DNA from 2 places in the Paenibacillus sp. AK002 genome. Region 2 is predicted to be linked to the other one. Evidence: riboswitches for the same ligand, from Rfam matches in the RefSeq annotation. Region 2 holds a riboswitch; the other holds the start of a gene.
What was found. A riboswitch is a leader RNA that binds a small molecule or an ion and turns the genes downstream of it on or off. The one in region 2 is predicted to bind FMN.
Positions count from the first base shown of each region.

Region 1 (14,958 bases), 990 kb from region 2:
GTCGATATCACGTCCGCCGTTTCATAAATGACCGGATTGTAGAGCAGCAATATTTTCTCGAACCCTACCGCTAAGAATGCCCCCATGTTCAGGATCAGCAGCGTCACAATCGTTGGCAGGATGCCCGGAATCGTAACAAACAGCGTTTGCTTCCAGCGGTTGGCCCCGTCGATCCTCGCCGCCTCGTACAGGGATTCGTCTATTGTCGTTAAGGCGGCCAGATACAGGATCGCGCCCCAGCCCATGCCCTGCCAGATTTCAGACGAGATATAGATCGCCCGAAACCACTCGGCCCGCTGCATGAAATTGATTCGTTCCCCATTAAAGAACTCCATGAGCGAGTTAATGGAGCCGTTGACCGACGTCAATTGCAGAATCATCCCGGCAACGATGACGATGGACAGAAAATGCGGGAGATACGAAGCCGTCTGGACGAATTTCTTGAACCGCTTGCTCTTCACCTCATTCAGCAGCAGCGCGAAGATGATGGGGACCGGGAACGTAAAGAGCAGGGACAGCGCACCGAGCAGCAGGGTGTTCTTGAACACGTTCCAGAACGCCGGGTCATGGATAAACATGTTGAAATAGTGCAGTCCTACCCACTTTTCCCCGTAGATGCTGCCCCCCGGCATAAACCGCCTGAAGGCAATCACGTTGCCGATCATCGGTCCGTATTTAAAAATGAGCAGATACATAATCGGTAGAACCAATAAAGAATACAGCTGCCAATCCTTCCGGATCAACGCAGCGATGGTTTTAAGCTTGGCTGGCTTCTTAGCCGCTTTCGCGGCAGGCAAGGAATGATTTGCAACTTTGGGCTCCATTACGTTCTTCACTCCAATCCGTAGGGCCTTTCCTCATACTTCTTCATTCATGGACTAAGCCCATGTTTCATCATCCATCTCCATTCAACCTTCAATGAGAAATCGCATTCCGTTTGCTGCTATTCAGCGTTCAGCAGGATGTCCGCCACCCTTTTATTCAGCCCCCTCCCACAATTAAGCGCTTACATAATTGATTTGAAAAAATAGACTCCCTCATCTTGAGCGTTAGATTCAAAAGATTCCGCTGCTGCTTTCACCTATGTAGAGAGTCGTTATTTTGTATACTAGTATAACTAGTATGGTAGTTGGTTTTATTGTAATGGACGTTTTCTTCAATTTCAATACATTTTTTTCTCGTGGATACAATCCCGATCCCAAGCCTGAAAAAAAAGCCGTGAGCGCATTCAGGCCATGGCCTGCTGCGTCACGGTTTTAAGGATCCCTTTCTGCTTAGGTATTCATCATGCATAAGAGGCGGAAGCCTTCGCTTCCGCCCCTTGAGGTTTCCCCATGCCGGCTTTATATTTATTTCAGCTCCGTCACGTTGCCGTCAATGCTGACGCTTTTGATGTCCATATCCCCCAGAAATACGAGGTTATTCTTGCTGTCCAGATTATACAGCCACTGAAACCCGCTCTTTGTGGTGCTTGTCGAGCTGGCATGAAGCTTCAGTTCCGATCCGTCCGCGGCGATGACCTTAACCTCCGGCGTATATTCCGGCAGTTTATCCAGCTCACCGTCGGTACGCTTGCCTTCGATGGCTACACCGATGGATGAAACACTAATGGTGTGGAGAGACAGTGCTTCCTTACCCTCATCAAGCGCCAGATTCAGACTTTGTTCTCTTTGTTTGCCCGGAGAAATGGTGAATTGCACATTCCAAGGGCCCTCAACGGCTTGGGTGTTGTCGCCTGACGTGATTCGATCGGCTGTGATCCGTGCCTTCAGCCCCTCGAGGTCATTCATCGCATCCATCTCAAACACGGCGACAAGCTTTTTGTTATCGTCAAGAAGCTGCTGCCCCACCATATAATTCACATTCTGCTCCGTTTTCAGTTCAAGTAGGGGGATCGAAACACCCTCGGGGAATGGCATGCCATCCTCTTTCATGAAACTGACCACCAAATAACCGCTGTTGCCGACATAAACTCCTTCTTCAACATTCATGATTACCCCGGACGCTGTATCCGTCCCTTGTATGGGTGACCGTTCGTCTTCCGCAATGGACGCGGACTGACCGAAAAATTGCTTCAAGCTATCCATGTATTGGCTCGCAAAAGCGGTCGTGCTAAGTATCATAATCATCGCGGCAGCGATAACGATACTGGCTTTATATTTTTTCACTTTCCTGTTTTTAAACACCATCGTTTCCTCCTCTTGAATACGGTTCATCGCTCGGTTCTTGATCCGTTCCATACTGATCTGCTGCGTCAACTCGCGTTCCTCTTCCTCCGTAAGGAGGAGGTCCTCCAGCTCCTGATTGTCGATATTGGCCATGATATCTACAATTCGCCGCTTCACTTGCATCCATCCCCTTTCGCAATCGATTTGAAGCTTCACTCCTATAGACACGGTCTTTATAGAAATCCTACGGATTCTCGGTTTCATAATGGATGCGCAGTTTGTCCCTTGCCCGGCGGATCCGGGCGGTGACGGCTTTCTCCTGCATATTCAGCCGGCTTGCAATATCGCGGACTTTCTCTAAATAGAAGTACCTGCGGATGAATATTTCGCGATCCGGTTCGCCCATCCCCTGTACCATGCCGCTTATCGTTTCCTTCTCCTGCCGTAGAATAGCCAGTGCCTCCGCAGAGGGACAAGAAACGGCGTCATCTTCCAATTCGGATTCAATGACCCGCTGCCTTTTTCGCAATGCATTCAAGGTATGATTACGCGCGGCTATGGCCAGATAAGGCTTGAGACTATCTCCGCGCAGCATGATTTTGGGCCCGTCTGTCCACAGCTTGACCAGCACGTCCCCGGTGATTTCCTCCACATCGAAGGAATTAAACCGCCCACCTGCCACCTTAGCGACCACCGCGGCTATGTAGCGTGAATAGCGGTCAACCAATGTTTCAAAACATCGCGGATCTTTCCTCGCAAGCCCATCCAGCAATGTCTGATCCTCCATGGATCCTCCCCCCTTTATAATCATCTCTTTTGGTAGAACCAAGCCACAGATCCCGTGCTACTATATAAGACACCTTTAATTCCGGAAACCCTACACATCTTTTGAAAAAATAATCGTTTCGCCAAGCAAACGGATCGGAGCAGCTTTGCTTGGGGTAACGGCAAAAAAAGCCAACCCCATCGGATCGGCTTGTTCTACAAACGTATGATTTTATTGCAATTGCGGAGAAGCCTCGGATTGCTGTCTCGATATGATGAACAGCACGATCCAGATCAGCAGGAATCCAAGGAGCTGAGGCCCTGTCACGATTTGCTGGAATACAATCCAGTTGATCAGCACGCCCACCATGGGAAAACTCAGTTCCGCGAGTGTAGCCACAGAGGCTTTGGTCGTGGTTAACCCTTTATAATAAACCAGCAGGCTCAGGAGACCCGGCAGCAGTGCCTGCCCGATCAGGTTGAGCGACACCAAGGCAAAGGCGCCTGTGCCCCATGCCGGCATATTCCAAGCTGCCCCTTCGCTCCAAGTAATGACGGTCAGGAGCGGCAGCGCAAGCACAAACCGCAGCGAGGTTACCGTCTCGTACTTCAGTTTGCCTACCATCAAGCGACCCATGACCGTTGAGCCGCCCCATAAGGCTGCAGCGCCTAAGGACAGGAGGCTCCCGACTTGAACAAACTCGTTCCAATGGCCGATCGGCAGGGTTAAGCCGAAGGTGAGCAAATACGTGCCTGCTAAGGCGATGATAAGCAGGATCCCGAAATGGCGCGGAAGCTTCTCTTTCAGAAGCAGGCTGGCCAGAATGATGGCAAACAGCGGCTGCAGCTTCTGCAGCAGCAGGACGGCATTCAGATTGCCGCTCGACAGCCCCATCGTGAACAATACGGTAGCCAGTGCCGAACCGCCCCAGGATATAAACAGCAGCGCGCCGACATGATTCCAGCCAAGGCTCTTTAGTTCCTCCCGGTTCTTCCACAATACAGGAATTGCAATCAAGGAAATAATGATATGTTCAAGCAAAACGATCTGAGCCGAAGTCAGATTCTTGAGCAGAATAACCCGAAATAACGGGTCAACGCCCCACAGGGCGGCCCCCAAAACAACGAGCCAGAACCCTCCTTTAAAACGTCGACTTGCCTGTGCGTCGGAACCATAAGGTTTCACCTTGATCCCGGTATTCATATTACTCATCTTGCCCTCTCCTGTCTTGAATACGGAGGTCTTACTAGCAGAAAGCCCCCGTCATCGGCATGGCCGACATATACGGGGGCTGATCAAATAAGCCTGCGCCAATGGAATTTTTCGCATTCACGGCAAACTCATCTTTGATCTTCTCCCATCCGGACTTTACCGTCGGCCTTGGAATTGCACCAAGTCAGTCGCTCATTCATGTTGCAAACTGAACGCAGCGAGTCGCGGGCTGAGGCTCGTTCGCGAAGGAACAGAGCCATCACCGCCGGTCAGGAATTTCACCTTACCCCGAAGATCCATATTCATGTTTTATTTTGGTCTTGCCATTAAACCGATTGACCGATAATTCCTATAAGCTTAGTTGATGTATTGAAATTATAACATGAATCCTTTCATGTAAATACATCTATTTTCAAAATAAACGAAATTACACATGAACACAATGAAAAATCTCACGTTCAACCAAGACTTACTGAAAATTATACAGCAAGTATCAATTTGTTACCAGCATGATTTTTTACCATTTCCTTGCGCCTATCTTAAATACCTTCCGGCTTGAATAGCAGCCACTCCTGCTTGAAGATTCAGCAGGCCCAGCGCTTCCTCGGTATTAAGGCTCATTCCGCCCCCAAGAGGCTTAGATAACAACCGAGAAGCACTTTCTGCAGCTGTTTCCTCCGATTGCTTCGTCTCACTCAGCAATACTTTGCTTGCAATATGTATATTCGGATTCAATGCGCATGAACTCACATCCTTATCCAATCGTTATCAGGTCGTTATTTCCATCCCTTATTAAAGGTCTCGGAAGCCTGAGCACTTCACTTTAACCGGTCGCCATCTGCCTGAGTACGCAAAAAGACCGCCCTTAAGGTTTCAATCCACCTTAAGGACGGTCTAATCGCATGAAATGCTATCCTGCTTCGATCAGTTCATAAACTTCAACGCTGCCAAAGTACGCTTCAGCACAAGTGCTGCTTGCGCTCGTGTGACCGAATCGAGTGCTCCGAAATTGCCTTGGTTGTCACCCTGCACGATGCCTTGCTTAGTAAGACTGGCCACATGGGCGGCCGCCCAAACCGGAATGGATGCCTGATCCTTGAATCCGGCAGCGGCATTCGCGCCCTGGTTGGATAGGTCTGCCGGATTCACCGCCTCCATGGCCCGGGTGATCATTACAGCCATTTCCGCTCGGGTCATGCTGGCATTCGGCGAGAAGGCACCGCCGTTTCCGCCTTCGATTAAGCCGTAGCGCGAGGCTGCGCCGATCTCGCCGGCATACGCGGAATGATCCTGAACATCCTTGAATGCACCGCTCTCGATGACCGGGCTGAGCCCCATCGCACGGACGAGCATGGCCGTAAATTCAGCTCGCGTGATCGCCTTGCCCGGTGCATAGGAGTCCGCGTTGACTCCGTTCACGAGCAGCTTGGAAGCCATGGATTCGATTTCCGATTGCGCCCAGTGGCCGTCAAGATCCGCAAACGTCTTCTTGTACTGCAGCAGCGCATAAACGCCGTTTCCAGCATGCTTGACTTCAATCGCTGCTTTACCGTTCCATGTCGTCCTTACGGCCGGTACAAACCGGAAAGTACCCGCAGCTTCGTCATAAATGACGGCAGCAACCGAATCCGGGTTCATCCCAGCCGGCAGCGGCATGATACGGCTGATGACGCGCTTCCCGAAATCCTTCAGTTCCTGCTCTGCGCCAGGCGCTCCAACCGCTGCGCCGAACCGCAGTCCTCCATTCGCTGCCAACGAGGCGCCCATGGAAGAGGCCTTGCTTGTCATAGCATCCGCTACCTTGCCTGCTGCCGGAGCCACCGACACCTTCACCTGGATGCCGCCGGACCCCTGTGCAGGCTCCAGAGCTTCATCCAGAGGCAGTGCCGTTATCGGAAGACGGATGGCTCCGAGTGCGGTCTCCAGCACCAGGGTTGCATTCGGATTCCGTTCCATGGCCTGCTTCAAGCCTGCTGCCGGAAGCGACAGCTCCGCGGCACGGTTCAATTCAGGAGCCCGAATAATCAGTTCCTGCTGCCCGTTCGCGGACAAGCCGGTCACGGCCTTTTTCCACGCCTCTTCCTTTACCGTAATGCGGTCCATCGTTCCGCTTGCAGCAGCACTAATATTCAAATTGCTGCCTGTCATCACGTTTGGCTCGGATGCATTTCCGCCAGTAGCAGGAGGATTAGGCTGCGTTGTCGGCGGCATTACGGAACCGCCCCCCGACCCGCCTGATCCTGATCCAGGAGAAGAGCCGTCGCCAGGATTCGCCGGCTTCTTCTGCTCCGTAATTCGGCCCTCGACCTTCGGCGATACCTTACCGCCCAGCTTGTTCACATATTCCATGAAAATTTCATAATCCGGGTAACCCAGATCCTCGTTGTATTTCCCTTCGGCAATCGCATCGGCAAAAGATTTATAACCATCTCCGCCCTTGGCGACAAAGCTGTTCGTTGCCATTCGGTACGTTTCGGTCAATACCAGAGGTTTGTAGCTTCCGTCCTTCATGATCTGTACGTCGAACACTTTATCTCCTGCCGGTGCGCTAGGATCCCACTTGAATTTCACCCCGGCGATTTGCGGGAACTTCCCTGGCAGATCCGCCAGTTTGGCACCGCTTATTCCGTTTTCCAGCCCGTCTTTCAGCTGCTGTCCGGTGACGTCCATAACAAACAGCGTATTTCCGAAAGGCATCACCGTACGCAGCTCGCCCATCGTAATATCACCTTCATCAATCGCGGCGCGGATGCCTCCGCCATTCGTGAGGGCAATATCGGCGTTTTTCAGCTCTTTGGCTTTAGCCAGCATGCCGTCGGCAATCAGATTGCCCAGGTTCGTCTCCTTGGAGCGGACATTCTCGCGTTTGCCGTCAAGCTCGACTCCGGCAATGCCGATAACCTGCTTCATCAGTTCTTCCAATTCCGCTTTGTAAGGAGCCAGCATGTCCTTCGCTTGCGTGTCTTCCTGGACCGTGTTGTCTACCGGAATCAGCTTCCCGCCAAGTTCGCCGTCTCCCACGAGAACAACGCCGTTTTTATCAAACTGCAGATCTACCCGGCCGAGGAACTTGCCCCATTCATTCGCTTGAACGATGACGGTAGGGGTATGATGCTGACTGTCCGTCACCACTTCCGGCGCGTTTAGCGTCGTATGGGTATGACCTCCGACGATGAGGTCGATGCCTTCGACGGCTTCGGCCAGCGCCAGATCTTTAGCGTACCCCAGGTGGGAGAGGGCGATGATCTTGTCTAGCCCCTCCTTCTCCATCGCCTCAACGGTAGCCTGAGCCGAGGTCACCGCATCGCGGAAGACCACGTCTTTACCAGGGCTGGAGGTTTCCGCGGTATCTTCGGTCGTTAAGCCGAACACCCCGACCTTCTGGCCGTCAACCTGCAGTGTCACGTATGGGTATACCCCGCTATTTGCGGTTGTCTTGGGCTGATCGGTATCGATAACCGCCGGCTTGTTAATCAGATGTGAAATGTTAGCGTCGCGGCTAAGATCCACGTTCGCGCTGACGAGCGGGAAATGTGCCTTGCTCACGAAATCAGCAAGCGTCTTGGTGCCTTGATCGAATTCATGATTACCGAACGTCATCGCGTCATAACCCATATAGTTCATGAAGGCCAGATCAGCCAGCCCAAACCATTTGGTGAAATACAGATCGCCGGAAAAGACGTCCCCAGCATCCAGCAGCAGGCTGTTTCCGCCTTCGCTGCGGATCTCATGAACCAGCGTAGCCCGTCTGGCCACTTCCGCCAGATGCGCATGGGTATCGTTGGTATGCATCACTGTTAACTTCCACGGTTCTCCATCCGGCGAACCGTCCGTTACGTTAACCGACACTTCCGCCGAACCGTAGCCATCCTTGCTCAGGACGGTAATCACGGCTTGACCTGCGGATACCGGCGTAACCAGGCCGTTCTGGTCCACGGCGGCTACCGTTTCGTCGGTGGAACTCCAGGCCAGCTCGGCCGATCCGCCTTGAACCGGCTCAACGTTTGCTTGCAATGGTTCCGGGGACCCGCCCGTTTTCAACGTGAGCGAAGGCTTATCCACCGTAATTTTGGTCACTTGAAGCTCCAGCAGCACCACCGTTCCGCTAACTTCATTCGCAACCAGCAGCAGCGGACGTCCTGTTGGGCTGTCCGAAGCCGGAATAAAGTCCAGTCCCTCCGGTCCGGAATCCGATTGGATGCCTCCGTTGAAATCCCGCGAGTTGAAGTAGTTCAGGAACGCCGGAGCGGCTGGATCCGTTACGTCATAGGTCATGACGCCGCCAATGCGCTCCAGTCCGACAAAAGCCAGCGTCTTCTGTCCGACCTTGCCCACGGCAACATATTCCGGCTCCGGGCCTTTCTTGGCGCTGCGGCTGTCCAGATCGGTTTTGTCATTGCTTGCATTGAAATGATTCGGCAAGCGCTCGGCCGTAATCTTCTCGAAATCACTGCCGCTGTCGTATGCCTGGGACAAATCCGCCGCATTCCAGATGGAGAAGGAACGCCCCCCGTACAGATACAGCCCTTCATTGCCCATATCGCTCGCAACTTCAACCTTGTCATAGGTTGTCCCTTTGCCAGCCAGGAATTGGGCTGCCGGCGACGATGGATCCAGATTGGATTTCATTTTGCCGATGTCGCTTTCGTTGCTTCGGTCATCCCAGCCGGTAGCGTCCCCTTCGTTCGCGGACAGGATAAACTGCTGCCCGTTCACGCTGTAGGTCGCAATTCCGTCCGGCATGTACATGCCGTAAAAAGGAACATTCTCAAACTTGATTTGCCCATCCTTCAGCAAATCGAGCTGATTCTCCGATTGATTGAAATCCTTATATCCGAGTCCCCGGACCGATTGAATTCGCTTCGAGGCGATATCGACCACGGCTATCGCATTGTTTTCCTGCAGGGCCACGTACGCTGTCAGCTCGTCCTCCGACAATGCGATGTATTCGGGCTCCAGATCATGGACGGCATCGTTTTTCGTTCCGGCGCTGCGAATTTGACCGTCTGCTTCCACATTCCCGCGAATATGCACCCGATCGTCAATGATCGACGGGTCATCGAACTTCAAATGGCTTACTTCGCCAGCCAAAGCATCGATAATCGTGATGCTTCCTTCCGGATCCGGGGCGGTCTCCGTGCGGGGCTCGCCTTCATCCGCCGTCAGGATATAACGGCCATCGGACGTGTACTTGACCATATCCGGCTGAACGCCGGTTTCATAAGATCCGATCAAGCCGCCGTCATAGTCGAGCACCAGGACCTTGCCGGCTTTCGTATGATCCCGCTCCTGAACGGCAACCGCGACCTGCTTCGTCTTGGTGTTGATATCCACGCTGGTCAAGTCTCCATACAGGAAACCGCCCGTGTTCGCCATATCTTCTACATGGATCTGCTTGTCCTTAACCAAGCTGCCATCGGCGCCTAGAGACACGATTTCGAGGCTGGCCGGCTGGGTCGATCCGTTAACCAAATAGAGCTTCCCGTTATCTTTGTTGTATTTTACAATCTCCGCTACGCCGCCATCCTTGTTGGAAGTACCTACGGAATAATGTCCGATCATCTTCATGGCCAGCTTGTCGGCCACAGGTGTTGGACGCTTGCCCAAAATTTGCAATTTCACAACCGATTGGGCCGTAGCAGGTAAGGCTGCACTATCCTGCACCGTTACCTCAACCGTATGCTCGCCCTCTTGCCCAGCCGCAGGCGTACCTGAAATGGCTCCCGTATCAGAAGCGAGGGTCAAGCCTGCCGGTAAACCTGTCGCCGAGAACGTATACGGCGCTTGTCCGCCATATACATCTACGGTGACCGCATACGGCTCATCCGCATATGCATCCGGAAAGATCATATCGGTAATGCCCAAATCCACGGCAGCTATAGCTGCATCTTGTGATGTCGTCTCCATACTGGCGGTCTGGAGCAATTCCTGCCCCTCGCCAGCATACACGCTGCCCCCCGAAAACAGAGAGGCCATCGTGATTTCCGCTGCCATCAACAGCGAGACTACTTTCATGCTTTTATGCTTCAACTCCATATCCCCTCTTCTACCTTATTTACATTCAAGTGTAAGGAGGAAGTGTTAACGGATGCTCAATATCAGTCGCGGTTTATGTAAAATGGCTGCCAAGCAACAAAAAAAAGCCTCGACCTCCAAGTCGGGCTTCCCAGAGCAGCAGCTGCATTCGAGCTGGTGGCTTGCTTATTCTTTTCTTTCATATGTATTCTGGAATCCTGCTTATAACATGCGCCAGCCTCGGATCATCTCACACTTCAATCAAAAACCCCGAAATGCCGCATCGTTGCAACCGTGATCAGGATGAACCACCGAATGAGAATGATCCCCCAAACGATAAGAAGACCTTGGAACAGCCGCTCAACCATCCATTCGATCTTCTTGTTTGACGTATATCTGCGCCTCTGCTTAAAAAACCACGCCGCGAACCCTTTGGGAATATCGCTGAAAGTTGTCTTTGGCTCCATTGGCTGCGTCCTCCTCCATTTTCTATCGATTAGTATGTCGGATATACAACGCAAGTCTTCGGTTGAACACGTTTCTTGAATTTTATCACGTTTAATGGAAAAATTCACCATACTTCATGTTGCCTTGTCACATTTCCGACAATATTGTAGTCAAATCGACATGATGTCTGATAAACTAACATAAAGAATTGCTATTTGTAACACAAACACTTCACAAGAATAACAGCCGAAGATCTATTCATGACTATTCGAAGGCCATAACGTGTGCATATCATTTATGTTTGCCTAGGAAAGAGGAACCAACATGAATCGTAACTGGTTTACGCGGATGCTTATGCTGTATATCCCTGCTTTTCTGATCGTCCCCGCCTTTTTATTTTTCGTCTTTTTCCAATCATTGAGCGAAAGCAACCGAAAGGATGCCGAGCGTTCCAATGCTTTCGTAACCCAGCAAGCGATGCTGATGATCGATACGTCGTTGTCTTCTCTGGATCAGAAAATTTCACTTGAGATGCTGCGCAATCGAAAGGTCATCTCCTTTTTCTCCAGAAGCACGGAAAAGGATCTGCCCCTTCAGGTGGACGTGATGAATCTATTGCGCGATTTAAAAATGACCAATCCACTGATTCATTCCATTTACATGGTTCAAGCGGATCATAATCAAGTCCTCAATGAAAGCACAAGCTATTCCTTGGATCAATATGCCGATAACGCCTTCATCCGCTCCAAGCTGGAAGCACCCAACAGCCATTGGTCGGATACCAGGCTGTACAAGGAGCTTCCGTCCGACAAAGGGGTCCCTGTCGTCTCATTGACGCGCAGCGTTTCCATCTTCTCCAAGCATCATGGGTTAATCGTCGTTAATGTAAGCGCTGACGCCCTGCAGGGAATGCTTCTTCAAATGCACGATCCGTCTTCCCGCATACTAAGCCTATATGATACGCAAGGGAACAGCGTGTTCGATATGGCAAAATCGGAGACTTCAGTCAGCAGGGGCGGAACCAGCAACGGCGCCCTTCAGTCGGAAGCGAATTCCGACTATACGGGCTGGCGCATCGTTAGCAGCGTTCAGGGAGCGGATACCTTCAATTTCATCATCAGCCTATCGAATATATGGTTTATTGCCGGTTTGCTTCTCTGTGCCGTTTCGGTCGCCTGGATCGTCTACGTGACGCTGCAAAATTACAGGCCCATTCAGCGCCTGGTCAACCAGCTGCAGCAGCTATCCTCCAAGGAGGACGCCCCGGAGGAAATCCATAAAAACGAATTTACGTTCATCAATTCCAAATTGCAAAACATGATTGATCAGAACACAAGGTTCCAGCTTCAGTTCGAAGAGGATTTGAAGGCTCAGCAAAATTTTTTCGTGTACGAGCTGCTGGAAGGGACGCGCTCCTTCGATTTGAAGGAATGGGAGAAGGAATCGGCCAAGCATGGCCTGCCCGTGCTGTTTGGCAAGCAGCTGGTTTTTGTCCTGGAAGTGGATCACCGTTCCGAGTGGAGCGCAAATTACGGTCAGATGCAGCATGGCACTCAGCAAAAAGCCATCGAAACCATCATCCTGGAAGCGGCGTCGGATCATGCCTGCGAGGTGAAGCTGCTCTGGGTATCCTTGCACCAGCTTGCTTGCATTCTGGTCATATCGCCTGAAGCGGAGAAGCTGGCATTCGAGGCAGTCTCCTTCGCGGAAGAATGCCAGCGCCGATTTGCCGATGCCTTATCGTTCACCTTATCCGTCGGCCTCGGGGAGCCGGTCGAGCATCCGGACAATCTGCATGATTCATACCATGAGGCATTGGATGCGCTGCAAACGAAGCCCGTCAATCGAAGTGCCATGATCATTCCTTATTCGTCCGATCCCTTGTCGAAGGATCATAGCTTTCATTATTTTCAAAAGGTTGACCGGATCGTTGACGCCTTCCGACTCCAAGAAGCCAAGTGGAAGACGGAAATGCAGGCGCTCTTTCAGAACATGCTGGGAGAAGGCATATCGCGCCGGGGCGCAAGCAGTGTGCTGCATTACCTGACCTACCATCTGAACAAAACGGCTTCCGGAATGAACGACGAATACTACCTGCTCTGGAAAACAGAAACGATGCCGGCACTCGACCGGGTTCAAAAAGAAATCGACCTGCCGGAGGATTGGACGCAGATGGTGCTTCAGCTTCTGGAGCAATTTGCCGAACGGCTGGATACGCAGCGGAATCTGCGAAGCCAGGGAAACCTCGTCCAAGAGGTTAAGGCTTATATTGAAAAGCATTATACAAAGGCGGAACTATCCCTTGATTACCTGCAGGACAAGTTCGGGATCAGCGGCAAATATTTGAGCAGATTGTTCAAGGAAGAGTACGGCTTGAAATTCGTAGACTTTTTGATTGATTTACGAATTCAGGAAGCGAAACGGCTCCTCACGGAAAGCGCATTGTCTGTACAGGAAATTACGGAGAGGGTAGGTTACAGCAGCCCGATTTCATTTGCAAGGACCTTCAAAAAAATAACCGGCGTCCCCCCGATGGATTACCGCAAAGGCAAATAAAACGGCGCAGAACCTAAAAATCAAACGAAGGCCGAGAAGGACATCATATAGTCCCTCGGCCTTTTCCCGTTTATGCCGTAGCGGCGCCTGCCCGCGCAGCCATGCCCATCGGCCGCAAAGTAGAAAATAGTTCCGGGTAGAGAAAAGTTTTTTGTGATTTATATTACATACATTTTCCAGTGTTATTTAAATTGCCATCGCGGTAACGTTTACACTGACACTGGATTCGCCTTTCGGTTTGTTAAGTGAAAAGTGTTTGTTGTCTGGCCTGGCAGCAGGTGTTTTTATTAAGGGCAAGGAACGGCGCCTCGCCGCGCTTTCCACCATAACCAAAGAACCAGAAGGGGATGAACTAGCAATGGTAGACAGAAACAGAAAGAAAAAGGGATGGACGGCGCTGATCACTGCAGCCGTTACGTTATCAACCGTATTAAGCGCCTGCTCGGGTGGCAAGGAACCGGCCTCCGCAAGCAACGCCCCGTCCGACGGCGATCCAATTACGATCTCGTTCGAGACGTCGGTATACGCCGAAGAACCTCATAAGAAGGCAATCGATGCACTCATTGCCAAATACAATGAAACCCACCCTAACGTCACCATCAAAGTTCATGGAACAGACTACGAGAATTACTGGGATAAACTGACCACCGAGATTCTGGCAGGTACGCAGGGCGACATCGTTCAGGTATACCCGGAGAATATCGCCACCTATAATGCGCTGCAGAGCGGGGGCACCTTCGTGAATCTCGATGAGAAGATTCAAGCGAGCGGACTTGAGGACAAGCTTGTCGGACAGGAACTAAGCAAGGTGGACGGCTCTTATTATGCCTTATCCAATTACGCATGGGGATCAACCGGCATTTTCTACAGCAAATCGATGTTCGAAGCCGCCGGAATCGATCCGGCCTCCATTCAAACGATGGATGATTTCAAAGAAGCCGCCATACAGCTTGGCGGTGTTCAAGACGGACAATACGGGTTCTCCAGCGTCATCGGCACCCATCCCTTTATCGCCTCGGAATGGTACCGGCTGCTCGCTCGTCCCGTATCGGGAGGCATTTACTTCCCGGACGGCGAAGCTGGACCTTACGAGGCCGACCGGATTAACGTTAATTCCGCACCAAACGTTTGGGCAGCGGAGTGGTGGCAGGATCTGATCAAGAACCCGCAGGCAACGCCTCCGGGAACCCGCGACAAGAAGGTCAGCCGCGAGATGTTCTGGAACGGTCAGGCCGGCATGATGATGGATGGTCCCTGGTTTATCGGCATGACCAAAGAACGCGATGAAGCTTTAATGGACGACCTGGGGCTCATGCCGCAGCCTTCCGTCGAATACGAGGGTCAAACCTATAAACCGAACCCGCACAATTATCCGATCGTGTCGATGATTTCCAAAGACAGCAAGCATCCTGAGGAAGCTTGGGAGTTCCTTGAATGGATGACCTCCCGGGAAGCGCAGCAAATTATTGCCGGTTCCGGCATGATCCCGAGCAGTAAGGAATACGCCGAATCCGAAGAATACAAAACGGAGAATCCGCTGGCTGCCCAATTCTTCGATTTCCAGGAGAATGTATACGCCCCGGCCGTGATGGACCCGCCCATCCCTGAGCTTGGCTCCCTGTCCCAAATCCTCATCAATGCCGCGCAGGAGATGTTCGTTGGCATGAAAGACGCCAAGACGGCGCTGGATAGCGCGGCTGAGCAGATGAAAGACACGATGCATTAAGAGGCATTCGAAAACATTTAAACGATTGAAGCTGCCCGGCTCCACTGCCGGGTAGCGCACTTACATCA
Region 1 covers NZ_CP096377.1:1,517,729-1,532,686, reverse strand. Annotated here, with positions in the region: gene M1D70_RS06445 (ABC transporter permease) at 1-824, opposite strand, end outside; gene M1D70_RS06440 (hypothetical protein) at 1,350-2,351, opposite strand; gene M1D70_RS06435 (RNA polymerase sigma factor) at 2,413-2,955, opposite strand; gene M1D70_RS06430 (DMT family transporter) at 3,166-4,146, opposite strand; FMN riboswitch at 4,280-4,446, opposite strand; gene M1D70_RS06425 (hypothetical protein) at 4,681-4,908, opposite strand; gene M1D70_RS06420 (choice-of-anchor I family protein) at 5,071-10,182, opposite strand; gene M1D70_RS06415 (hypothetical protein) at 10,419-10,628, opposite strand; gene M1D70_RS06410 (helix-turn-helix domain-containing protein) at 10,933-13,164, shown strand; gene M1D70_RS06405 (ABC transporter substrate-binding protein) at 13,523-14,890, shown strand.
Region 1: it holds a riboswitch for FMN, as region 2 does, so the genes downstream of both, M1D70_RS06430 (DMT family transporter) here and ribD (bifunctional diaminohydroxyphosphoribosylaminopyrimidine deaminase/5-amino-6-(5-phosphoribosylamino)uracil reductase RibD) in region 2, are expected to answer to the same signal.

Region 2 (14,958 bases):
GGCCCCGTCCTCTTGGACTTGTCCTTGGTATACCACCTTCTGACGGGTAAGAAAGGACATATGCTTCGGAATCCGTTGTCTGCTGAGCGCTTTGTAGAGCGGCAGGACACGGTCAAGACTGCAAATGACAAGCGATGCGCCGATCATGACGAGCAGCAGAACGAACCACCAAGACGTATATGTATGTGACAGCCCGAGCAAGTAATAAATATGCCCCAGCTGTCCGTACTCCTCTTTGTAGTAGACAGAGGGGTCAATGTTAAGGAAAGTGCTCTCCTGCGGAAAGATCGTCCCCAGCGAGGAGCCGATCAAGGTTAGCAATATGAGATATATTGCTACTTTTACCGAAGAGAAGAAATTCCATACCCGATCGATAATACCGGGATTTTCTTTCTGCGATCGACGGGCAACGCCGTCATACCGCATTTCCAGAATCGGCTGGGCCTCCGCTTCCTCGGTCAGCGGCTTGCCGCAAGCCTCGCAGAGGACCGTCCCCGTTGGATTCTGGTGTCCACAATCACACTTCGTATTCTGGATCAAAGGCTTGGAACCTTGACTCATTTCGCATTCACCAACTGTTCAATTTGTTTGTCAAGGGTGTTCAAATCCAGTTCGCCTATGCGAATATGGTCAATCTTGCCGGAGGCCGTAACAAAAAAGGTCGTTGGCATCGGCCCAACCCCGAAGCTGGCAACAGCGTTCCGCTTGGGATCCATCAGGATGGGGAATTTCACGCCGGTTTGAGCAACAAAATTCTCTACCGTCATTTTGTTCTCGCCCACATTGATTCCGATGATCTCAACGCCCTGGCCGCTCCATTTTTCCCACTGGGCTTGAAGTGCCGGCATTTCCCGCACGCACGGCGGACAGTAGGTGCCCCAGAAATTAATAACCCTGGCCTTGCCTTCGTATTCACTCATGGTATGTACGTTGCCATCCATGCCTAGAAGTTCGAAATCCGCTGCCTTTTGCCCTACTTTGGGAACCTCATCAGAGCCGAATACAACGGTTGCAACGGCGTACACTCCGATCAGGATGATGGCAAGCAGAATAACAATCTGTACGCTTTTCTTAGATTTGCCCATATAGCAGCAGCTTCCTTTCTATGACATTCATCATATCGCATACTACGGGTGTGAACATCCTATGAACAATTATAACGAAATTTGTCATAAACGCCGCTCGCCATTTTGAATATTATGTGTCGGGTTTAACGTTTTTTCTTCGGTTTCCCACCCGGCTTTGCGGCTTTCGCCATCTGCAGGAGCTGGTTGATTTCGTCCGCCGTCAAATGGCGGTACAAGCCCCGCTTTAAATTTTGCAGCAGCAGATCCCCGTAAGATATCCGCTTCAATCTCAATACCGGATGGGAAATCGCCTCGAACATCCTTCTCACTTGACGATTGCGGCCTTCATGAATCGTGATCGAAATAACGGATTGTTTATTGTCCGGATCCACGTCCTTATACTCCACTTCCGCAGGAGACGTCATTCCGTCCTCCAGCATAATCCCTTGACGAAGCTTGTCCAGCTCGGTGCCGTGGGGCACCCCTTTCACGGTAGCCAAATAAGTCTTGGGCACATGGTATTTGGGGTGGCTGAGCAGATTGGCAAACTCCCCGTCGTTAGTCAGCAGCAAAAGACCCTCCGTATCGTAGTCCAAACGTCCAATCGGATATACCCGCTCTTTAATGCCTTTGAGATAATCCGATACAATTTTACGGCCTTCGGGATCGGAAGCGCTTGTAATGACTCCCTTCGGCTTATTCAGCATGACATATACCTTTTTCTCATTCTTAATCGGTTTGCCTGAAACCGTAATGATATCCTGGGCTGGATCGGCCTTCGTGCCGAGCTCGGTAACGGTCTCACCGTTTACCTGCACCTTGCCTTCAAGAATCAATTCCTCGCACTTGCGGCGGGAAGCGACTCCGGCCTGTGCCATAATTTTCTGTAATCTCTCCATGTTCGTTAGGTCACCTCATCCCTAATGATAACCATCGACAGGATAAATCACAAGCGCGTTCCATGGAAAATGTGCCCCTGGGCAGGTGTCGGAGTGGGGAAATAAGTAGAGCGGGGAAATATCATGGAGTCTGGACAGCTCCAAAATGATTTTGCTGGCGGTAAACAGCTGCGTTTTCTGGTCCAGCGTCATCGACTCGTAGCTGGCATTGAAGTCGCCCTCCAGACAGATGTGGATCTGTCCCGGTTGGACCAGCACGGAAGAAGCGGACACGGAGCCGTCCGGATGGATCTTAAAATCCCAGTTCCGCGGTTCCTGCGCGCACACGGTATGATGAATAACAAAACCCTCGATTTCCATCCCATCACCCCTACTACAAATTGTGATTGCAGCAGTATATGACATGGCGGAATCAAGGGTATAGGCATACGTCCTGTTACATTGAAAAAACGCACCTTCTTACTATATGACTTGCTTTCGGCTTTCTAACAGTCGTCCATGAAATCAATTAACCGAACACCAGCAAGCAGACGGCAATCGCCGCAATAAACCCGACCAAATCGGAGAACAGTCCGACCTTCAACGCATAGCGGCCATTGCGGATGCCCACGGCGCCAAAATAGACGGTCAACACGTATAAGGTAGTGTCCGTGCTTCCCTGTATGGTCGAAGCGATTCGGCCGATCATCGAATCCGGTCCGTATGCGCGGATCAGCTCCGTTGTGTAAGCGAGGGAGCCCGTACCTGTCAGCGGCCGTAATATTCCCAAAGGCAGAATCTCGCTAGGTACGCCGAGCGATTGCAAAAAAGGGCCCGTCCAACCGACAAAAAACTCCAGGGCGCCGGAAGAGCGGAATACGCTTATGGCGACCATCATGCCAACCAAATGCGGAATGATCCCGATCGCCGTGGAGAAGCCGTCCTTGGCTCCGTCCACAAACGATTCGTATACGGGCACTTTGCGCGTATAAGCATAAAGAGGAATAAATGCGATAATAATGGGTATTGACCAGGCGGAAACGAGATTAATCCAAGACAGCAAGACTCATCACCCCTTCACGTCCGGGTTCAGGCCTGTACCGATTCCGGGCGGCTTCTGGCGGCGCATCGTTCGTCTGCGATACCATCGGTCGGCGATAATTGCCGCGGCCGTCGCAATCGCAGTGGCCAATAGCGTGGTTCCGACGATTTCCGAAGGATTGGCAGATTCATAATTTAGCCTGATCGCGATCAGCGTTGTCGGTATCAGCGTAATGCTGGCCGTGTTTAACGCCAGGAGGGTGCACATCGCCGGAGATGCCGTTTCCTTATCCGGATTCAATTTCTGAAGCTCCTGCATCGCTTTGATTCCCATCGGGGTCGCCGCATTGCCCAGACCGAACAAATTGGCGCTCATATTGGACAATATGTATCCCATTGCGGGATGATTTTTCGGTACATCCGGGAACAGGAAGCGGACAACCGGCCCCAGCAGCCTGGCCACTTTTTTCAGCAGACCCGCGTCCTCTGCGAGCCGCATCATGCCAAGCCAGAATACCAGTATGCTGATAAGACCGAAGGAGACGGTTACACCCGTTTGGGCTCCGTCGAATGCGGCTTTCGTGACGCTGTCGATGTTCCCGTTGACGGCCGCAAAACAAAACCCGATCACAATCATCCCCATCCAAATCAAATTGATCATCTCTTCGCCCCCGTTTTGCTGCCCCGCTGTTATGAGAATACACGATTCTTTAGCGAAGGCTAGTTATGTGCGCCCCTGAACAGATGCCGGAGCACTTCTCCTGCAGACTGCCAAAGCGACAAGGAACCGACGGGCCCCAGAGCGCTCCTGGACTTTTGCAAGACCTCAGGGGCTTCAGGAAGTTTGCTTCCTTCCGTGTAAACCGGAACCTTGCCGATGCTGACATTATCGAGCAGCAGCTCAATATGCCCCCGCAGCCCAAAAGACAAGTCGGGCGTGCTTGCTTTATGCAAGACCAGTCTCTTCACCAGGCGCGCTTCCTCATCATGCGCGAACGCATAAGTGAAGGAACTGCCCGTGACGAGCGGATAGCCCTGGATTTTCTGTCCCTTTTCCGTGACCTTTTTCAGTGGAAAATGAGCAAAGCCATAATCCAGCATGTTGGAATGGTCGTTCCAATCGTTGCCGTCATTCAGTGTTACCGCTGCGATTTGCTGACCGTTACGAGTAGCAGAGCTCACCAGGCAGCGGAATGCTTTTTTGGTGTAACCCGTTTTGACGCCGTCCGCCCCTTCGTAGAAGCGCAGCATTTTGTTTTTGTTGTCCCATTTGTAGTCCCATGCTTCATTCGGGTTGGGCGCTTTCTTGGTAGGGGTTTTGACGATCTCGCTAAAGACCGGATTCTTGAGGGCATATGCCGTCAGTTTGGCTACGTCATGCGCTGACGAGTAATGCTCGTCGTGATCCAGTCCATGCGGATTCATAAAATGCGAATTCGTCATGCCGAGCGAGGCGGCCTTCTCGTTCATCAATAACACAAAGCCTTCTTCCGTACCGCCGACATGCTCCGCAATGGCCGTGGCAGCATCGTTGCCGGAGCGCAGCATCAAGCCGTACAGCAGATTCTCAAGGGTCATCTCCTCGCCAAGCTTCAGGAAGATCGAGGAGCCCTCTTTGGCAAAAGCATTCTTGGAGACTTTGACGCGATCATCCAGCTTGCCGTGTTCAATGGCCACGATGGCGGTCATAATCTTGGTCAAGCTGGCGATTCTTAAACGCTCGTCCCCGTTCTTGCTGTACAGCATTCTCCCGGACGTCACGTCAATCAGCGCAGCTGCCTGTGCATGATTGGACGGGCCTTGCTCGTGATCTGCATGTACAGGGACAGCCGTAACCAGCAAGCAGCATATGGCGATCAACATGGATAACATAGACTTGCGGTTCGTCCATTTCATTTTCATCATTTTATCCTCCGGTGTTCAGAAATCTTGTACAAGTATATGTCGTCCTCGCTGAAGGTATGTCCATTTCATTGCAGCAAAAATCCCTTCCGTCATGAACGAAAGGGATCTGCCTGCTTCAATCAGTATGCCGGCGGAGGCGTCGTGCTGCCTGCGGCATTGCTTCCCGATTGAAACATCGACTGGATTTGATCGAGTAAATACGGGGTCGCATCGATAATCCGTTCAAACAGATGTGTCTGGTTGTCCAGCGGAACGATGTGCACGCCTTCTTTACCCACGACCAGGAAAGCTATCGGCCGGATGGACACGCCACCGCCGCTGCCGCCGCCAAAAGGAAGGGCATTATGGTCGGTATGCGTCCCGTTAGCGGTATTATGGTGTGTGCCGCCTGCTTCAACGTTGTAGTCGCTCCCGCCCGCTGCAAAACCAAACGCCACCTTACTGATTGGCAAAATGACGCTGCCGTCAGGGGTATTCACGGGGTCGCCTACGATCGTATTCACGTCCACCATTCCCTTGATGTTCTCCATAGCCGTTTGCATCAAGCCTTGAATAGGGTGTTCTGCCATGATCTAATTCCTCCTTTCACCTTTAACACGCGAACTATAAGTACCAGTCCAGCATACATAGCTTTTCCGCAGGAGATTTTCGCTATGCAGCAAAGCTCTGTGGAAATTTGCGGCGGACCGTTAAAGACCGGTACCACCTGGATTTCCGGCAGCTCATCCATAATCAGCCGGTACGACATCCATCCCATAATGGTATGCTTAACAGCATGAAGCAGCCCGGTTGCAACCGCGGTATCGGCCGCATGCTCCAAAGCAATCCGGGTTGACCAGCGCACATCCATGAGATGAACGGCCGCCATCGTTTGCCTTGCCCACTTTTTAAATCCTTTAGTAGTCAGCAAGACCCGCACATAGTCCCTATATCGTATAGTTCGCCTTGAAGTTTCTTTGTTTTCTTTGGAACCGAGCTCAGTCCCCTCGTCCACGGGAACGGTCTCTTTTTTATACTCAATGCCACCGTTGGCCAAGTGAAAGGGAACTTCGTATTTGCGCGTGATCCATCCAAAGAGCATTTTCATTTCCGCCAATACTTTATATTCATTTTTTCTTAGGACCACGTCCAGCTTTATCGTGACCTTCGAGCTTAGCACAACGATCAGCAATGCGATAAGGAGAACGACCAGGCCGACCGCAAGAAAGATCCATATCCTCACGAAGTAACCCCCAAAACGAACTTAGTAAAATGTAATCCGCTTGGCTTAGTATGGCAAAAGGGTCTCCAAATGATGCGAAACTGCTTCGATCCTCTGCTTTCATATGCCTGGAACGACAAAAAAAGGTCCCGGACGCGGATTATCCACGCTCAGGACCCATTTCTCAAATGAAGCATTATACCATATATGATGGCTAGCTTTCAGCTTTCCTCCACATCATCAAACGTAAGCTGTTGTCCGTCAAGCTTGTCGAACAGCAGCTGCGTTTCCTCTTCCAGATGATCGTTATCCTCGAATTGCGACGGCTCCGGCAAATCCTTGATGTTCGCAAGCCCGAAATAATCCAGAAACGATTTGGTCGTTCCATACAGAATCGGTCTGCCAATCGCCTCCGCGCGTCCGACTTCTTCAATCAACCCTTTGCTTACCAGCGTATGGATGGCTCTTTCGGACTTGACGCCTCGAATGTCTTCAATCTCCACCCGCGTAATCGGCTGCCGATAGGCCACGATGGAAAGCGTCTCGAGCGCGGCTTGCGACAATGAGGAGCGGGAAGGCGAATACGCCAGACGTTCGAAATACGGGGCGTGCTCGGCCAGCGTCGCGATTTTGTAGCTCCCTGCAATCTGCACGATCTGAATTCCCCGTTCATATCGCTCCCATTCTTCCTTCATATCCTCCAGCGCTTCGCCAACGAGGCCATCCGATTGCTCGGTGATTTCAGCAATTTGCTTTACCGACAAGCCCTCTTCTCCCGCCAGGAACAGAAGCCCCTCAATAATCGATTTCAGCTTCGGATATTCCATCAATGCGTTCTTCCCCTCTCCACTCCATGACGATATCTTCAAACAATTTCTCTTGGTAGCACAGGATTTGCTTCATCTTCATCAGCTCCAAGATAGCCAGAAAGGTCACCACGATTTCATGGCGCTCCATCTCCTCGTGCAGCAGCTTGGAGAACAGAATCCTGCCTCCCGGCCCGACCTGCTCCAAAGCGTCCATCACCTGCCGGATCCGGTCCTTAACCGATATTTCATCCCGCTGGATGCGGGCATACGATGTGCGTTTGACGGCTTTACTTAACGCTTTTTGAAAAGCTGCGATCAAATCCGAGATATGTAATCCCTGCACCGGGTTCTCTTCCACTTCCGGCATGTAAGGAGTCAGATCCTCCGCTTCCTTGGAGTAAATCATGCTGCGTTCCCATTCCTTCTCATGCAGATGACGGGCGATGCCTTTGTACTTGCGGTATTCGATCAGCTTCGCGATGAGTTCCGCTCTCGGATCCATGTCATCCTCTTCAAAAAAATCGAACTCGTCCATTTCGATAACCGGAGGCTTCGGAAGCAATAGCTTGCTCTTTATAGACAGCAGCGTTGCAGCCATCACCAGAAATTCGCTCGTAATTTCCAGTTCCAGCTCCTGCATGTTGTGCAAATAGGCCATGTATTGTTCGGTAATCTCGCTGACGGGAATATCCTGGATGTCGATTTCCGCTTTATCAATCAAGTGCAGCAGCAGATCGAGCGGTCCTTCAAACGTTTCCAGCTTGTATAATACGGTCACGGTGAATCCTCCCGCCAAAAATAAAATGCAGTGCTCTATAAAAAGAGCACTACATTAAATAAGCACTATTTTAGGCTTTTCGTCAAGTTCGCCATTTCAATGGCCGCCATGGCGGAATCCCAGCCTTTATTGCCTGCCTTCGTTCCCGCCCGTTCGACGGCTTGTTCAATGTTCTCCGTCGTGACGACGCCGAAAATCGTTGGTACGCCGGTCTTCAGGTTAATGGCGGACACGCCCTTGGCCACTTCGTTGCACACATAATCATAGTGCGTGGTGGAGCCGCGAATGACGGTTCCCAAGGTGATGATCGCATCGTATTTGCCGCTTTCTGCCATCTTTTGGGCGATGAGCGGAATTTCAAACGCCCCCGGCACCCAGGCGACGTCGATTTCGTTGTCCTGTGCGCCGTGACGCTTCAAGGCGTCCAGTGCCCCGCCAAGCAGCTTGCTGGTGATGAATTCGTTGAAACGACCTACCACGATGCCGTATTTCAAACCTTCGGATACTAAATGACCTTCAAATATTGTTGCCATGTTGGATGACTTCCTTTCGGGTTGGAGTTTATATAAGGTCTTGCAGTGATCATAGCAATTGCTGTGCATTTCAGTCGCTGCCGGATCAAATCGTTCTTCCGATCGCTGTTAACTCCTGATTTCATGAACTATTTATTCAAGGTGGAAATCAGGAGTTAAAGGCGACCGCTGGCGCTTCTCCAGAACTAATTTGCTCCTCTGCTCATCAATGCCTCGGCAAATCCGTCTTCTCAAAAAGACCTTTTATTGGGTTGGTGATTAATTGGCACTCTCGTTCTGCTCGATATCATTGAACTTCAGCATATGACCGAGCTTCGCTTGCTTGGTGTGCAGGTAGCCCGTGTTATCCTCGTTCTCCGGCATTTGAATCGGGACGCGCTCCACGACCTCCAGGCCGTAACCTTCGAGCCCCTTGATTTTACGCGGATTGTTTGTCAGCAGGCGGATCTTCCTTACGCCCAAATCCTTCAGGATCTGGGCTCCGATGCCGTAATCGCGCAGATCCGCCGCAAAGCCTAGCTTCAGGTTCGCATCGACGGTGTCGAGCCCTTCTTCCTGCAACTTATAGGCTTTCAGCTTGTTGATCAAACCGATGCCCCGTCCCTCCTGGCGCATATAGAGAAGCACGCCTCTGCCTGCTTCATCGATCTGGCGAAGGGCCGCCTCAAATTGCGGACCGCAGTCGCAGCGATGGGAGTGGAACACATCCCCTGTCAAGCACTCGGAGTGCACGCGGACGAGAACCGGCTCACTCGGGTCGATCTCTCCTTTTACCAATGCGACATGCTCTTTGTTGTCCACGTCATTGGTGTAGGCTACGGCTTGAAACACGCCGTAGTCGGTCGGCATCCGCACCGCCACCTCGCGCTGCACGAGCTTTTCTTTTTCGTTGCGGTAATGGATCAAATCCTTGATGCTGATCAGCTTCAGATCATGCTTTTTCGCGATCTCCATCAAGTCTGGAAGCCTTGCCATCGTGCCGTCTTCCTTGATCACCTCGCAGATGACGCCTGCCGGATAGGAGCCGCTCAGGCGGGCTAGATCGACAGCCGCCTCCGTATGTCCTGCCCGGCGAAGAACGCCGCCGTCTTTGGCAATCAGCGGAAACATATGGCCCGGTCTTCGAAAATCGGCGGCCGATGCATTTGGATCCAAGATGCCGTTGACGGTTATGGAACGTTCATGAGCGGATATGCCCGTCGTGGTGTCCTTATGGTCAATGGAGACGGTAAAGGCCGTTCCATGATAGTCCGTGTTTTGCGTCACCATCGGTTTAAGATCGAGCTCCCGAGCCCTGGCCTGCGTCATTGGCAAACAGACCAGCCCGCGGCCTTCGGTGATCATGAAATTGATGACCTCAGGGGTAGCTTTATCCGCTAATGCGATAAAATCGCCTTCATTCTCGCGGTCCTCGTCATCAACAACGATGACGACCTTGCCTTCCTTCAAATCTGATAACGCCTCTTCGATCGTATGAAATGAAAAGCGCTCATCCATCCCTATTCCTCCTTCTTCTCATGGAGATATCTCTATATGCAAGAAACGGCTTAGGCAAAGCCATGCTCGGCCAGGTAATCCCTGCTGATCCCCGATTTCGTGCCGCTTCTGCTTCCTGCGCCTTCCGAACCGTAGTGCAGCAGGTGATCTACATATTTCCCCAAAATGTCGCATTCGATATTAATCGTGTCGTCCGCTTTTTTATAAGCGAGCACCGTCTCCGCCAGCGTATGGGGAATGATGGACACCGTAAAGGAGGAATCCGTCGTTTTGACAACGGTCAAGCTGATTCCATCCAATGTGACCGAGCCTTTCGGAATGATATATTTGAATACGTCCCCATTCGTGGGCGAAATCTCGTATACCACTGCATTCTGATCGGCCTTTACGCTCCGAATGACGCCGATGCCATCCACGTGTCCCTGAACGATATGGCCTCCGAATCTCCCTCCGGCTGCCATCGCCCGTTCCAAATTAACCTTCCCGCCCGGCTGCAGCTCCTTGAGATTCGTATTCCTATAGGTTTCCGGCATAACGTCAACCGTAAATACGCCCTTGTCGATCGCCGTAGCCGTCAAGCAGACGCCATTTACGGATACGCTGTCGCCCAGCTTCAGATCGTCCATAATCCGGTTAGCGGAAATGCTCAGCAGCATGGCCTCCCCTTGGCGCCCGATACGCCGCATCTCGCCGATCTCCTCGACCAATCCAGTAAACACAGGCTTCCCTCCTTTCTCGCTCCTTATTTCCAGACCGGAATGCCAGTGACGTAGATATTGTCGCCCAGTCTTTCGGTCTCAAGTCCTGTCAGCGAAATCGCTTGGTTCATCTGTTCATAACCGCTGAACATGTAATTTCCCGGCGCATCATTCCCGCCGATGATTTTGGGAGCGATAAACTGGATGAGCCGGTCCACCAGCTTCTGCTCCAGCATCGAGCCATTAAGCGTACCGCCGCCTTCCAGCAAAATCGAGGCGATCCCCTTTTGTCCCAATTGCAGCAGCGCTCCCTTCAGATCCACCCGCGGTCCAGGCCCGCAGGGGATGACCTGAACACCAAGCTCTTCCAACTCGGTCCGCTTCGTGTCATCCGCCTGCTCCGTCGTCAGGATCCAGGTGGGCGCCAATCCGTCTGACACGACATGGCTGTCGAGCGGTATCCTCAGGCTCGAATCCACGATGATCCTGACCGGGTGCAGCCCCTCAACGCCAAGCCGGGTCGTCAGGCTCGGGTTATCCGCGATAACCGTAGACACGCCGACCATGATGCCTTGATGGCGATGGCGCAGCGTATGCACCAGCTCCCGGGATTTTTCATTGGAGATCCACTTGCTGTCCCCGGTTTTCGAAGCGATCTTGCCGTCCAGCGTGCTGGCCGTCTTTAACGTGACGAAGGGCCGGCCCGACGTAATGAATTTAACAAAGGCTTCGTTCAGGCGAAGAGCGCGATCTTTAAGGATACCCGTTTCAACCTCGATTCCCGCTGCGCGCAGCATCTGAATCCCTCTGCCCGCCACGAGGGGATTCGGATCCTCGCAGGCCACAACCACCCGCCGAACGCCCTCGGCGATAAGCCTCTCGCTGCAAGGCGGCGTTGCGCCGTAGTGACTGCAGGGCTCCAATGTCACGTACACGGTACTGCCTGCCGCTTTCGGCCCGGCCATATTCAGGGCATGAACCTCGGCATGCGGCGTTCCGCGTTCCAGATGCGTGCCCACCCCGGCGAGAGCACCGTCCTTAACGACGACGCAGCCGACTACCGGGTTGATCCCGGTTTGGCCCTGCGCACGTTCAGCCAGATCCAGCGCAAGTGACATATAGAATTCATCGTTGACGATATCCATGCTAAACATGCCCCTTTCCCAACGTTCATACAAAAAAGCCCTGCCAAAGATTCCGAAGAATCCTTAAACAGGGCTTGATGGAAGTTAATCATTGACACGATAAATAACCGTCATGAATGCAGATTTCGCGTATAGCAAGCGACCCAAATCCGTCACAGGCGAAACCAAAAAAACGCCGTCACAGCTTTGAATTGCATGTGAAAACCTGCACATAACGCATGTCACGCTGTGCGCAAAGACACAATAACATGTGCTGCTTATGTGTCTTTCACTCCTTCTCCCATCCAGACTATACTGTCGGTCCCGGATTTGCACCAGGTCCACCGCATACGATGTGAAACGTCACATTCATATCCGGGTCACGGACTAAGACGCAGCACTCTGCTTCGATAAGCTCAATCACTGCGTTCATCACCGCCGGTAGGGAATTTCACCCTGCCCCGAAGGATTAAACATATGAAATTGTTTGATCTTATGATGAATCTTATCACCCCCTTTTGAAAATTGCAAGAAAAAACAACTAACTTTTTTAAAGCGAATAACTTTAATGCTGTCATTAGCATGGACTTTTGAAGGAGAACGCTTCCCGAAAGGAGAACAGTTAAGTAGGGTAAGCAAGGAGGTAAGAAGTAGTTGAAAAGGAGCGAGCCACGATGAAAACTTCGCTGGACATTATCGTCCGTCCCACGGAGATCGACGTCAACGGACATGTAAACAATGCAAAATACCTCGAATACCTGGAGTGGGGCCGGGAGGAATGGTACGAAGCGGGAGATCTGCATTATGATGTGCTGAAACGGCTCGGGGTTCAGACCGTCACCGTCAATATCAATATCAATTACCGCAAGGAGTGCGGCCAAGGCGAACGGCTGACCGTCGTGACGGAACCCGAGTCCATGGGCCGCACGAGTTACGTCATGGCCCAGCGGATATACAACGAACAGCATGAGCTGTGCGCGGATGCCATCGTTACCAGCGTGGCGATGGATGTAAACTCACGTAAAGGCCGGCCCGTCCCCGAAGAACTTCGCCGATTGTTCCCAGCCCCTGCGTAATCCGCCCTTTGCGGCGGCCATAAAAAACAGGCTCACCCCTGAGGGTGAGCCTGTTTTTGCATGATGCTGAATTTATTATGCTTCGTACACTTCGACTTTTTCCATTTTGTCGCGGCCTTTGAATGCATCCACGTATTCCATGCCTTCAACAACTTTGCCGAATACGGTATGTTGTCCGTCCAAATGCGGCTGCGGCTCGTAGCACACGTAGAACTGACTTCCGCCGGTATTCCGGCCGGCATGCGCCATGGCCAAGCTTCCGCGCTCGTGCTTGTTAGGATTGATCTCGCAGTTAATGGTATAACCCGGTCCGCCGGTTCCCGTTCCTTGCGGACATCCGCCTTGAGCAACGAATCCAGGAATTACGCGGTGAAATACCAGACCGTTATAGAAGCCGGAGTTGGCCAATTTCTCAAAATTAGCCACCGTGTTCGGTGCATCGTTCTCGAACAGGTCAAGCACAACCTCTTTGCCGTTTTCCAAGGTGATCTTCGCTTTTTTTGCCATATGTGTGTATCTCCTTCCGTTATCTCAAACGCTTTTATCGATTTTTTTACAATGCAAGTTATAGTTTACTATGTTTTGAGCCTCGAAGCAAAACGAACTTGTCCCTCCCCCGCGACCATAGCCGACGGAAGGCAGGACGAAGAGCCCTGACCGCAGCCGGAGGCTTTGGCGGGCCCTTCCTATCCAGAGACATTGACGTCTTATAAACTCGTAACGGTTTCTTTTGTTACATCCGCCGGCACGACATCGTTGCTGATGATATCGGCAAGCGATTCGCGGCGAACGACCAGATTGCTTTGCCCATCCTTCACGAATACGACCGCAGGCTTGCGGATCCGGTTGTAATTGCTGGCCATGGAATAGTTGTATGCGCCCGTGCAGGACACCGCCAGCAGATCGCCCGTTTCAACCTTCGGAAGCTCCAGGTCCCAAATCAGCATGTCTCCGCTCTCGCAGCATTTGCCGGCAATGGATACCGTTTCTTCCGGCTCTTCTTTAGCACGGTTTGCAAGCAGCGCTTCGTATTTCGATTCGTAGAGTGCCGGACGCGGATTGTCCGTCATGCCGCCGTCGACGGCAACATATTTGCGCACCCCGGGAATATCCTTGCTGGTGCCCACCGTGTAGAGCGTGGTGCCTGCGTCACCGACGATGCTCCGACCCGGTTCCACCCAAATTTCAGGAAGCTCGGAACCAAGGCCCGCAAAATGGTTCTTTACCGCATCCGTAATCGCTTTTACATATTGGGATACTTGAAGCGGCGTATCTCCATCCACGTAGCGGATACCGAATCCGCCGCCCAGGTTCACGACCTTGAACACAACGCCCAGGCCTTCTTTTACGGAAGCTGCAAATTCAGCTACGCGCTGAACAGCCATCTGGAAGCCTTCTACCTCAAAAATTTGGGAACCGATGTGGGAATGGATGCCCATGAGATGAATATTGGCCTGTGCTTCCGCAAGCTGCACCGCTTCGTACGCAGAGCCGTTGCCGATATCAAAGCCGAACTTCGAATCGGTTTGTCCTGTCGAGATATATTCATGCGTATGCGCCTCGACGCCCGGTGTCACGCGAAGCAAAATGTTGACCTTGCGGTTCTTCTCGGCAGCGATGGCCTGCAGCATATGCAGTTCAATCACGTTATCAACAACGAAACAGCCGATTTCGGCATCCAGCGCCATCTCGATCTCTTCCGGCGTCTTATTATTTCCGTGGAAATGAATCCGTTCCGCAGGGAATCCAGCCTGAAGCGCCGTGTACAGCTCTCCGTCGGAAACAACGTCGAGCGACATGCCTTCCTCGTCGGCCAATCGGCACATGGCCATAACGCAGAACGCCTTGCTTGCATACGCGACTTGGAACTTCAAACCGGAAGCCTTGAAGGCCTCGATGTATTCCCGGCAGCGGTTGCGAACCGACTGCTCGTCTACGATATATAGTGGTGTTCCATATTGAGCTTTCAAATCGGATGTGTCACACCCGCCGATTTCCAAATGCCCCTGATCGTTAATCTTGCTTGTACCGTGTAAAAACATGCTTACAATTCCTCCGATCCATTGTTTCAAAAATAGGGTAATCGAATAATTGTTCACAGTATAGCAGACAACGGAAGGTAATCAAAATGGATTTTTCAACACAACATTTGTGTTATTGTTAGTGCTCGCCCCTCGGATTCATTTCCGGGCCCATTTTCGTGTTGTCACGCGTTTTGTTGAGAGCCGGGCGTCTTCTTGACATAAGCAGCGGTTTGCGGAATAAAATTTCACCCATCGCTTTTGCACTAAATGGTATAAACGGCCATAAATAAGACGAGTTATAGGAACGGTGGGTCGTCAGAAGCAGAA
Region 2 covers NZ_CP096377.1:2,505,325-2,520,282, reverse strand. Annotated here, with positions in the region: gene resB (cytochrome c biogenesis protein ResB) at 1-561, opposite strand, end outside; gene M1D70_RS11115 (redoxin domain-containing protein) at 558-1,085, opposite strand; gene M1D70_RS11110 (pseudouridine synthase) at 1,211-1,966, opposite strand; gene M1D70_RS11105 (N-acetylmuramoyl-L-alanine amidase) at 1,988-2,326, opposite strand; gene M1D70_RS11100 (spore maturation protein) at 2,475-3,008, opposite strand; gene M1D70_RS11095 (nucleoside recognition domain-containing protein) at 3,015-3,647, opposite strand; gene M1D70_RS11090 (D-alanyl-D-alanine carboxypeptidase family protein) at 3,707-4,891, opposite strand; gene ytfJ (GerW family sporulation protein) at 5,011-5,460, opposite strand; gene M1D70_RS11080 (DUF2953 domain-containing protein) at 5,433-6,113, opposite strand; gene scpB (SMC-Scp complex subunit ScpB) at 6,314-6,919, opposite strand; gene M1D70_RS11070 (segregation and condensation protein A) at 6,888-7,679, opposite strand; gene ribH (6,7-dimethyl-8-ribityllumazine synthase) at 7,745-8,212, opposite strand; gene M1D70_RS11060 (bifunctional 3,4-dihydroxy-2-butanone-4-phosphate synthase/GTP cyclohydrolase II) at 8,471-9,709, opposite strand; gene ribE (riboflavin synthase) at 9,760-10,428, opposite strand; gene ribD (bifunctional diaminohydroxyphosphoribosylaminopyrimidine deaminase/5-amino-6-(5-phosphoribosylamino)uracil reductase RibD) at 10,452-11,552, opposite strand; FMN riboswitch at 11,821-12,004, opposite strand; gene M1D70_RS11045 (acyl-CoA thioesterase) at 12,206-12,607, shown strand; gene M1D70_RS11040 (peptidylprolyl isomerase) at 12,683-13,114, opposite strand; gene lysA (diaminopimelate decarboxylase) at 13,315-14,649, opposite strand; gene M1D70_RS11030 (spore germination protein) at 14,768-14,958, opposite strand, start outside.